One region of the Klebsiella sp. WP3-W18-ESBL-02 genome, then DNA from elsewhere that is predicted to be linked to it. Evidence: predicted binding sites of a transcription regulator. Region 1 holds the regulator's gene; the other holds the start of a gene.
The links. The regulator Fur, encoded in region 1, represses iron uptake genes when iron is present. The targets are predictions, from matches to a motif close to ATAATAATGAGAACNACTATCAA.
Positions count from the first base shown of each region.

Region 1 (5,572 bases):
TAAACGGTCTCATTAACATTCCACTCAGGCCCCGCAAGGGCTGGCGTGGATAAATGTTAATAACGCATTACGTTACACATTGAAACCAAATATGTGCGCTTTGTCATAATCCTGCACTCTTGTTGCGGAAAAGGATTGATAATTCGCGTCGCGAAAAATAGTCTATCCGTGTACTAAATATCTTTTTCCAGAAGTTCATTTTTTTTAAGTTTTATTTTTTGCCTCTGCTTTGCGGCGGCATTTTAAAAGTCAAAGAGGATATAACTATGCGTACGTTTAGTGGCAAACGTAGTACGCTGGCGCTGGCTATCGCCGGTGTGACAGCACTCTCAGGTTTTGCAATGACCCCGGAAGCCAAAGCGGAAGGGTTTATTGATGATTCAACATTGACCGGTGGCGTCTATTACTGGCAGCGTGAACGTGACCGTAAAGATGTGACCGACCACGACAAATATAAAACCAACCTTTCCCACTCCACCTGGAACGCTAACCTTGATTTCCAGTCTGGCTATGCGGCTGACATGTTCGGTATTGATATTGCGGCGTTTACCGCAATTGAAATGGCGGAAAGCAGCGAAAGTGGCCACCCGAACGAAATTGCCTTCTCGTCGAAAAACAAAGGTTACAGCGAAGATTACAGCGGCGATAAGAGCGGTATCAGCCTGTATAAAGCGGCAGCTAAATTTAAACTGGGCCCAACCTGGGCACGTGCCGGTTACATTCAGCCAACCGGTCAAACCCTGCTGGCGCCGCACTGGAGCTTTATGCCGGGTACCTATCAGGGTGCTGAAGCCGGGGCGAATTTCGACTACGGCGACAACGGTGCGCTGAGCTTCTCGTACATGTGGACCAACGAGTATAAAGCGCCGTGGCACCTGGAGATGGACGACTTCTATCAGGCCGATAAGAAGACCAAGGTTGATTATCTGCACTCCGTTGGCGCGAAATATGATTTCAAAAACAACCTGGTGCTGGAAGCGGCATTCGGTCAGGCGGAAGGGTATGTTGATCAGTACTTCGCCAAAGCCAGCTACAAGTTTGATATTCCTGGCGGCCCGCTGACCACCAGCTACCAGTTCTACGGTACGCGCGACAAGGTTAACGACGGCAGCGTAAACGATATCTATGATGGCACCGCCTGGCTGCAGGCGCTGACATTCGGCTACAAGCTGAACGAAGTCTTTGACTTCCGCCTGGAAGGGACCTGGGTTAAGGCCGACGGTCAGCAGGGTTACTTCCTGCAACGTATGACCCCGACCTACGCATCGTCCAACGGTCGTCTGGATATCTGGTGGGATAACCGTTCTGACTTCAACGCCAACGGCGAAAAGGCGGTCTTCTTCGGTACCATGTATGACCTGAAGAACTGGAACCTGCCGGGCTGGGCAGTAGGGGCTTCCTATGTTTATGCATGGGATGCGAAGCCAGCGACCTGGCAGAGCAACCCGGATGCTTACTACAACAAAAACAACACTATCAGAGAGTCTGCATACAGTCTGGATGCGATGTACACCGTACAGGAAGGCCGCGCGAAGGGTACGCTCTTCAAACTGCACTTCACTCAGTATGACAACCACTCCGATATCCCGAGCTGGGGCGGTGGTTACGGCAACATCTTCCAGGATGAGCGCGACGTGAAATTCATGGTTATCGCTCCGTTCACTATTTTCTGATGCATGATGCGGCAGGGGGAGACCTCTGCCGCCGCTAAGAGGCTCATCGTATGAAAAAACTGATTATGGTTGCTCTGATGGCCGCAGGGCTGACCGCCTGTGTTCAGCCGCCAGCGCCAAAAGAAGACAGCAAGCTGAAGGATGCCTACAGCGCCTGTATCAACACCGCGCAGGGTAATCCGGATAAAATCGAAGCCTGCCAAAGCGTGCTGAACGTGCTGAAACAAGAGAAGCAGCACCAGCAGTTTGCTAACCAGGAAAGCGTGCGCGTGCTGGATTATCAGCAGTGCATTCAGGCAACCCGTACCGGTAACGACCAGGCGGTAAAAGCCAAATGCGATAAAATGTGGCAGGAAATTCGCAGCAACAATACTCCTGCGCAAAAATAAATATTCCGCCACGCTAATAACTGAAAAAACCGCTGCTTGCAGCGGTTTTTTTATGGCCAATATCTGACGGCAGGCGAAAAAAAACCAGCGGATAGCGCTGGTTTTTAACGAAGACGACGCGTTATTTTTCTACGGCGTCGTGAGCGTGTTCATCTTCACGGCAGTCGCCTTCAGCGCAGTGGCCGTACAGATAAAGACTATGGTTAGTCAGGCGAATACCGTGCTTCGCGGCGATTTCACGCTGGCGAGCTTCAATGGAATCATCGCTAAACTCGATCACTTTCCCGCAATCAAGGCAGATCAGGTGATCGTGGTGATGCTGCTGGGTCAGTTCGAAAACGGATTTGCCGCCTTCAAAGTTATGACGGGTAACGATGCCAGCATCGTCAAACTGGTTCAGGACGCGGTAAACCGTCGCCAGACCAATTTCTTCACCCATGTCGATCAGGCGTTTGTATAAGTCTTCCGCACTGACATGGTGGTTGTCCGGCCCCTGAAGCACTTCCAGGATCTTTAACCGTGGAAGTGTGACTTTCAGGCCAGCCTTCTTTAATGCGGTATTATTGTCAGTCATGCGGAATCTGTCCTGTTGCTAAACGATTAACTTCCATCAGCGAAAGTATCACAGAGAATTCACCCGTTTTAATGCGTCTCATTATAGAATGACCCTATTGAAATGAAAACAGCAAGACTTGGGTAAACTAAGCTTTCAAAAACGAGGCTTCATCGACAAACTCCCGATGAGACCGCGCTAAATCAGAAGATATTGTACAGGTATGCGCTAAAAAGTTAAAAAAATGTAGCTATTATTTTGATTGCTTTTACCTATTAATGAGGCGCAATTTCATAATTGCGCCTCATTATCATCAGGCGTTTTTAATTTCGTCCAGGTGCAGTTCTTCCGCGACCTGTTTAACCCATTTTTCAACGCGCTCTGCGGTCAGCTCCGGCTGACGATCTTCGTCAATGGCCAGACCGACAAAGTGGTCGTCATCGGCCAGACCTTTAGAGGCTTCAAAATGGTAGCCCGCGGTCGGCCAGTGGCCGACGATGGTGGCGCCGTTTGGTTCAATGATGTCACGGATGGTGCCCAGCGCATCGCAGAAGTATTCCGCATAATCTTCCTGATCGCCGCAGCCGAACAGCGCAACCAGCTTACCGTTGAAGTCCACTTCTTCCAGTGATGGGAAGAAATCATCCCAGTCGCACTGTGCTTCACCGTAGTACCAGGTCGGGATACCCAGCAGCAGGATATCGTAGCCCGCCAGGTCTTCTTTGCTGCTCTTGGCAATGTCGTGAACGTCTGCGACATCTTTACCAAGCTGTTTTTGAATCATTTTTGCGATATTTTCGGTGTTCCCGGTGTCGCTACCGAAGAAGATGCCAACGATTGCCATGAGTAAAATAACCTCTTGAAACTTAATGATATGGTGGTGGCTTATTGCCCACAGATAAGGGCAATCATAGCAGAACAGAGAAGCGTGCGGAAACAGCTATCGTGCCGGACTGCACACTCTGCTACATGAAAGTGTGTTCTGGGGGATTTTTCAGACGTTCCCCTGTCCGTGCAACAGGGCTAACTGGCTCATCAGAATTTCTTCGATGAGTTCGCTACGGCTCATGTCACGGGCAGTTGCCAGCTCGTTAAGCGCATCAACGGCGTCGCTGTTCAGTTTGAGCTCGACGCGCTTAAGCCCGCGAACTTTATCGCGTTTGAGCTGATTGCGCTTATTAATGCGGAGCTGTTCGTCACGCGAAAGCGGATTGGTTTTGGGTCTTCCCGGCCGACGCTCATTTGCGAACAAATCTAATGTCGTACGGTCCGTTTGTTCTTTTGCCATGGTTCAGAGTGACTTCGGGGAAACAAGCTACCGGGCGGTGCCCGATGCAGACAGCGCGCAATCATACAACAGTGGGGCCCGCACGCCAACGACCACGGCCATTCTGACGCGCGGTCGATGCATTTTTAATCACTCTGCGAGGTAGCGGCGGATGGCACGCAGTACCGCATCCGGTTTTTCCGCGTGCACCCAGTGTCCTGCACCGGCAATGACGTGCGCTCTGGCCTGCGGGAACTGGGCGAGCAGATCGGCGCGGTAGGCTTCCGTAACGTACGGCGAGTTGCCGCCGGGAATAAACAGTGCCGGATGATCCCAGGCCGGAATGGCCTCCCAGCCCACGATATGCGGGTATTGTTCCCACAGCACCGGTACGTTAAAGCGCCAACCGCCGTCAACGAACGACTTCAGCAGGAATTGAATGACGCCCTCTTGATGCAAATACTCGCGCATGACCGTTGCCGCTTGTTGGCGAGTGGCAACTCCGGCGCTGGTGACGGCGTTAATGGCGGCAAAAATCTCATCGTGACGGCGCACGTGGTAGTCCACCGGCGCAATATCGATCGCGACCAGGCGGTCAATCCGCTCCGGAGCCAGCGCGGTCATCGCCATGACGGCTTTACCACCCATGGAATGGCCAATCAGCGTGGCTTTTTCAATCTGGTTGGCGTCCAGGGTATCCAGCAGATCCTGCGCCATGGCCGGATAGTTCATCTCGTCGGCGCGAGGAGACAATCCGTGGTTACGCATATCGACCTGAATGATGTCGTGGTCAGAAACCAGGTCACGCGCCAGGATGCCCAGGTTATCCAGGCTGCCGAACAGGCCGTGAACCAGAACGATGGGGGAATTATTGTGCAGGTTTTGTGCAGTTTGCGCTCGGAAATTCAATTTCATAGCAAAGTTCTTTTTTTCGCATTGTCGGGTTAGGGTATCATGTTGAGCATTCTAACGCGCAGGGGGAAGTGAGGAACTCATCCGAATTTTGCCGTCCCCCTGGTTTGGCGCTACCCGCTGTTGGGTTTTGACTTTATAATCCCAATAAACTGTATACAGAAAAATAATTGCACCGGATTAAGATGAAAACGATCGAAGTTGATGACGAGCTCTATCGCTATATTGCAGCCCACACTCTGCGCATTGGCGAGAGCGCGTCCGACATTTTACGGCGTATGCTGAAATTCTCCGCCGCTTCCCAGCCGGCAGCCGCTGCTGTCGCGCCGGTCGTCAAAGCCGAACCCGTTGCCGCTCCGGCTCCGGCGGCTACCCCCGTTGCTGAGGTAAAAGCGGTCAAAACCGCCAAAGATAAAGTTCGCGCCATGCGCGAGCTGCTGCTTTCTGACGAATACGCTGAGCAGAAAAAGGCGGTAAATCGCTTTATGCTGGTGCTGACCACGCTCTATTCGCTGGACAACCAGGCGTTCGCCGAAGCCACCGAATCCCTTCACGGCCGTACCCGCGTCTACTTTGCCGAAAATGAGCAAACGCTGCTGAAAAACGGCAACCAGACCAAACCGAAACAGGTTCCGGATACGCCATACTGGGTTATCACTAATACCAATACGGGCCGTAAATGCAGCATGGTCGAACACATCATGCAGTCAATGCAATTCCCGGCGGAATTGATTGAAAAGGTTTGCGGTACCATCTAATACTGACAATCTAACCCTTG
Region 1 covers NZ_AP021972.1:3,562,008-3,567,579, reverse strand. The annotation lists gene chiP (chitoporin ChiP) at 267-1,673, shown strand; gene chiQ (ChiQ/YbfN family lipoprotein) at 1,724-2,062, shown strand; gene fur (ferric iron uptake transcriptional regulator) at 2,184-2,636, opposite strand; gene fldA (flavodoxin FldA) at 2,929-3,459, opposite strand; gene ybfE (LexA regulated protein) at 3,610-3,903, opposite strand; gene ybfF (esterase) at 4,033-4,797, opposite strand; gene seqA (replication initiation negative regulator SeqA) at 4,980-5,552, shown strand.

Region 2 (5,572 bases), 730 kb from region 1:
TCATCCTTACGAGTGGGCAGGCCAAGCTGATGGATCTGCTGCAGGTGCACCAGCGCCTGCGGTGACGGCTGTCCGCCGCGCGCCTGTAATAGCGCATGCCACTGCTGCAGCGCGCTACTGTTGTTCGCTAAGCCAGCCATAGCCCTGCTCCTCCAGCTGTTTCACAAGCCGAAAATCACCCGATTTCACGATCCGCCCCTGATACAGCACATGCACCACGTCAGGCTTGATATAGTCCAGGATACGCTGGTAGTGAGTGACGATAATAAAGCTGCGTTTGCCGTCCCGTAGCGCGTTAACGCCTTCCGAGACAATTTTCAGCGCATCGATATCCAGCCCGGAATCGGTTTCATCAAGAATGCATAATTCAGGCTCCAGCACAGCCATCTGCAAGATATCGTTGCGTTTTTTTTCACCGCCAGAAAACCCGACGTTCACCGACCGGGTCAGCAGGTCCGCCGGCATTTTCAGCAAGGCGATTTTCTCTTCCATCAAATCCTGAAAATCGAAGCGATCCAGCGGCTCTTGCCCACGATGGGCGCGCACCGCGTTGAGCGCGGTTTGCAGGAAAAACTGGTTGCTCACGCCGGGAATTTCAACCGGGTACTGGAAGGCCATAAAAATCCCTTCCCCGGCCCGCTCTTCCGGCGACAGCGCTAACAGGTCATGGCCTTTAAAGGTGACAGCCCCTCCGGTCACCGTATAGTCTTCACGGCCAGCCAGCGTCGCAGAGAGCGTACTTTTCCCCGACCCGTTCGGTCCCATAATGGCGTGGACTTCGCCCGGGCGGACGTTCAGGCTGACGCCGCGCAGAATCTCTTTATCCTCAACGGAGACCTGTAAATCTTTGATATTCAACATATCGTTTCCCTTAATGCTTAACCGACGCTGTGTTCAAGGCTGATAGCCAGCAGTTTTTGCGCTTCCACGGCGAACTCCAGCGGCAGCTCCGAGAAAACATCCTTACAAAATCCGTTAACAATCATTGAGATGGCATCATCTTCGCTGATGCCGCGTTGCAGACAATAGAACAGCTGGTCTTCACCAATACGCGAAGTGGTCGCCTCGTGCTCCAGCTGGGCGCTGTTATTGCGACACTCCACGTACGGAAACGTATGTGCACCGCAGTCAGGGCCGATGAGCATCGAGTCACACTGGGTGTAGTTGCGGGCGTTGGTCGCCGTCGGCATAATTTTCACCAGCCCGCGATAGCTGTTCTGGCTATGCCCGGCGGAAATCCCCTTCGAGATGATGGTCGATTTTGTGTTTTTACCGATGTGGATCATCTTGGTGCCGGTATCAGCCTGCTGGTGACCGCTGGTCAGCGCCACGGAGAAAAATTCCCCCACCGAGTTATCGCCGCGCAAAATACAGCTAGGGTATTTCCAGGTAATGGCCGAGCCCGTTTCCGACTGCGTCCACGACATTTTGCTATTTTCACCTTCGCACAGCGCGCGCTTGGTCACGAAGTTGAGGATCCCGCCGCTGTTGTTGTCACCGGGGAACCAGTTCTGCACGGTAGAGTATTTCACCTCGGCATCTTTATGAATGATCACCTCTACCACCGCCGCATGCAGCTGATAGCTATCGCGCACCGGCGCCGAGCAGCCCTCAATGTAGCTCACATAGCTGCCCTCGTCGGCTATCAAAATCGTGCGCTCAAACTGGCCGGTTTTTTCTGCGTTGATACGGAAATAGGTCGACAGCTCCATCGGGCAGCGGACGCCCTTAGGGATATAAATAAAGGTACCGTCTGAAGCCACCGCCGCGTTTAACGCAGCAAAGAAGTTGTCATTTTCCGGAACAACCGTACCGAGGTAACGCTGGACCAGCTCCGGATGGTCATGAATCGCTTCACCAAACGAGCAAAAAATAATCCCTTGTTCAGAGAGTTTTTCCCGGTAGGTTGTCGCCACCGACACCGAATCAAAAATGGCGTCTACCGCCACCTCTTTGCCTTCACGTACCGGAACACCAAGCTGGTTAAACGCGGCTTCAACCTCATCGGTTAAAAAGCTGCGGCTCCCGGTTTGCTGCTGTGCGCCAGGTTCAGAGGCGCAGCTATCGTCGCAGTTTCCGCAGGACGGCGCGGAATAATAGCTGTAGTCCTGATAGTTCAGCGCATCATAGTGCGCCTTCAGCCAGTGAGGCTCTTCCATTTCCAGCCAGGCACGATAGGCCTTGAGGCGAAATGCCAGCATCCATTCCGGCTCGTTGCGCCTGGCGGAGATCGCCCGCACCACGTCTTCGTTAATGCCCTTCGCCAGCTCGTCGGTTTGCAGCTGAGTGAAAAAGCCTTCTTTATAGTTCAGCGGGCCGCCGGCCCAGGTCTGGACATCGTCAGTTGCGTCAGTATTACGCGTCATTATGTACCGCCTATACCCCGAAGCTTTCGCCACAGCCGCATTCGTTCTGCGCCTTGGGGTTATGATATTTGAACAGCTGATTCAGCCCTTCGCGCACGTAATCCACCTCTGTACCGTCAATAAACGGCATTGCGCGTAAAGGCACCCACAGCTTCGCGCCCTCGTACTCAAACAACAGATCGTCACGATCCGGCTCGCTGACTGCGTCCAGCACGTAGCCGAAGCCCGCACAGCCGGTTTGCTTAACCCCCAAACGCACGCCCTGGAGCGTCGGCTGCTGTTTGACCAGTTCGCGAATATGCGCCGCTGCCGAAGGCGTCAGCGTGATACCGCGCCAGGTCACATCGTTGGGATCAAAGGTTCCAGAATGCACTTCCATAGGTCTACCTCATCAGTGGAGCCACAAAGGGAATAACGCCATGTTAGTGATAATGATTATCACTTCAACCCGCGCCGCGTGGGGGTATTGCGCCTGCGCCCCTTTGTGTATCGCTTTTTATAAGCATAGACCCTGCTACGGCAGGTGAATGGGATAGAGAAAATTTTGCAATACTTTGAAAAATAATAGATTTAATTGCATTGATAGGCTTAATGCGGCAGAGAATTAAAGATGCATAGCTAATGCCTATTTATTTAATCGGTTTTGGCGTGTTCTGTGAATCAAGGGGTTAGAGCACTATCAATGGGTTACGGAAACTACTGTATAGCTATATAGGGACATATACAGACTTTTTTATGCCCCCAAACATGCCCCCACAATACCTTTTGCCCCCATTCCCCCCCAGATTTGTGCTATTGCATTTCGCTGTAACCTCTTAATGATCGCAGGGAATTTTAAATCGTAGAATCTCTGGTAGTGTGCTGCAATGGTAACTCCCCCTACCGGCTCCTAATAAATCATCATGTCACGGTATAGCTAACGTCCGCCTCTGGCACAAAGCGGAAAAGATCACAGAGCTAAAGGGCTGCTGTGAGCTAGAAGCAGCCCCGAAATCAGGGCCCGCCTGTTTTATCTGAGCATTAGCAGGGGCTGACGGCTATCAGATAGCATCTCTGTTGTGTTGCTGCCGATAAAGAATTTGCGCAGCCGTGAATGTCCGTACGCTCCCATAACCATAAGATCAATCCCGTGTTCCTCGGCGTAGCGGCACAGCGCATGAGCCACAGTATCGGCTTTTAGCAAACTTGCCTGACTGGTTATGCCTGCTCTTTGCAGCAGAGACTGAGCGACCTCCAGCGACTCTGACCTTCCATTCACCATCACCAGATGGCATGTCAGATTCAAAAACAATGGACTTACGGATAATTGGCGCAAATTTTCCAGACTCGCTTCACTTCCGTCATAGGCGAACATGACACGTGAAGGAACAGAGAAGGTTTCGGGTACAATTAAGACAGGATTTTTTTGCAGACGAATAACATTCTCAAGATGGCTTCCGACCGGATTTGATGCCCCTCGACGCCCCAGCACCATAAGACGCGTCTCCCCTAATTCAGCCAAAATCCCATCTAGCGTGCCATGTTTTTGCAATTGTTGTGGTGCTTGTAGCCCCGTCTCTGCCAGCAGCTCAGAACAATTTTTCAGAATGGCTTTACCCTGCGCCATCAATAATCGGTTACGTTCGCCCTCAAGGTGAACCAGCTCTTCTGTAAAATGTTCCCAACTGTCTAAGCCGATGGTTCCAGTCAGGTCCGAAGCCACAGGCTGGCTACTTTTTTCCAGTACATGAAGCAGGGCCAGAGAGACCTTCAGCGTGGAGGCCGCCCAAGCCGAATATTTACAGACGGCCTGTGTTGATGACGAACCATCCACACAGGCAACAACGGTGTTGTTCATTTCATGACTTCCGGACATTAATGACCTCCCATTAATTTATCAACTTCTTCGGGTTTATCATGCATACCAAACCGATCAACAAGGGTGCGTGTGGCATCATTCATCCCGCGAATCTCAACCTCAGTACCCTCTCTGCGGAACTTAATAACCACTTTGTCCAGGGCTGTAACCGAAGTGATGTCCCAGAAATGGGCATGTGAAACGTCTATCACCACATTCTCAATCGCTTCACGGAAATCAAAGTGGCTGGTAAAGCGATCTGCTGATGCAAAGAATACCTGGCCGGTAACGGTATACGTCCGGCTCATCCCTTCCAGAACTGAGGTTACACGCATGAACCGGGATACTTTAGTGGCAAAGTTAAGCGAAGCAATCAGTACACCGGTCAGTACACCGAAGGCCAGATTATGTGTTGCCACCACAACCAGGACGGTGGCAAGCATGACCACGCTGGTTGAAAGGGGGTGTGAACGCAGGTTTGTAATAGAGCGCCAGGAGAATGTTCCGATGGAAACCATAATCATCACTGCGACCAGCGCCGCCATCGGTATTTGAGATACCCAGTCGCGCAGGAACACAATCAGGCAAAGCAGAACCACGCCCGCCGTGAGGGTTGAAAGCCGTCCACGTCCACCAGATTTTACGTTGATAACGGATTGCCCAATCATCGCGCAGCCTGCCATTCCTCCGATAAAGGATGTGCAGATATTCGCGATACCCTGAGCTTTGCACTCCCGGTTTTTGTCACTTGGCGTGTCGGTCATGTCATCCACAATCGTGGCGGTCATCATCGACTCAAGCAGGCCAACCACCGCAAGCCCGGCAGAATAAGGCAGGATGATGAGCAGCGTCTGGAGATTTAAAGGTACGTCAGGAAGCAGGAATACCGGCAGGCTGTCGGGAAGTTTCCCCATGTCCCCGACGGTCCGAACATCAAGCTGCAGCAACACGGAAATGCCGGTCAGTACCACGATGCAGACAAGAGGTGAAGGAATGGTTTTGTTGAGATAGGGGAAGAGATAGATAAGCCCCAGGCCCGCTGCAGTCATGGCATAGACATGCCAGGTTACGTTGGTCAGTTCTGGCAACTGGGCCATGAATATCAGTATTGCCAGCGCATTAACGAATCCCGTCACCACTGAGCGTGAAACAAAGCGCATCAGCCCGCCGAGCTTCAGATAGCCGGCTATCAGTTGGAATACCCCTGTAAGAATGGACGCGGCCAGTAAATATTCCAGGCCTTGATCTTTCACCAGAGTCACCATCAGCAGCGCCATTGCCCCCGTGGAGGACGAAATCATTGCCGAACGCCCGCCAAAGAAGGCCGTAACGAGAGGGATACAGAACGCTGAGTAGAGGCCTACCTGGG
Region 2 covers NZ_AP021972.1:2,828,267-2,833,838, forward strand. The annotation lists gene sufD (Fe-S cluster assembly protein SufD) at 1-140, opposite strand, end outside; gene sufC (Fe-S cluster assembly ATPase SufC) at 115-861, opposite strand; gene sufB (Fe-S cluster assembly protein SufB) at 879-2,366, opposite strand; gene sufA (Fe-S cluster assembly scaffold SufA) at 2,377-2,745, opposite strand; gene H7R56_RS13575 (universal stress protein) at 3,376-4,203, opposite strand; gene H7R56_RS13580 (SulP family inorganic anion transporter) at 4,221-5,572, opposite strand, start outside.
Region 2: the regulator Fur is predicted to act here: its motif matches at 2,786-2,808, upstream of sufA (Fe-S cluster assembly scaffold SufA).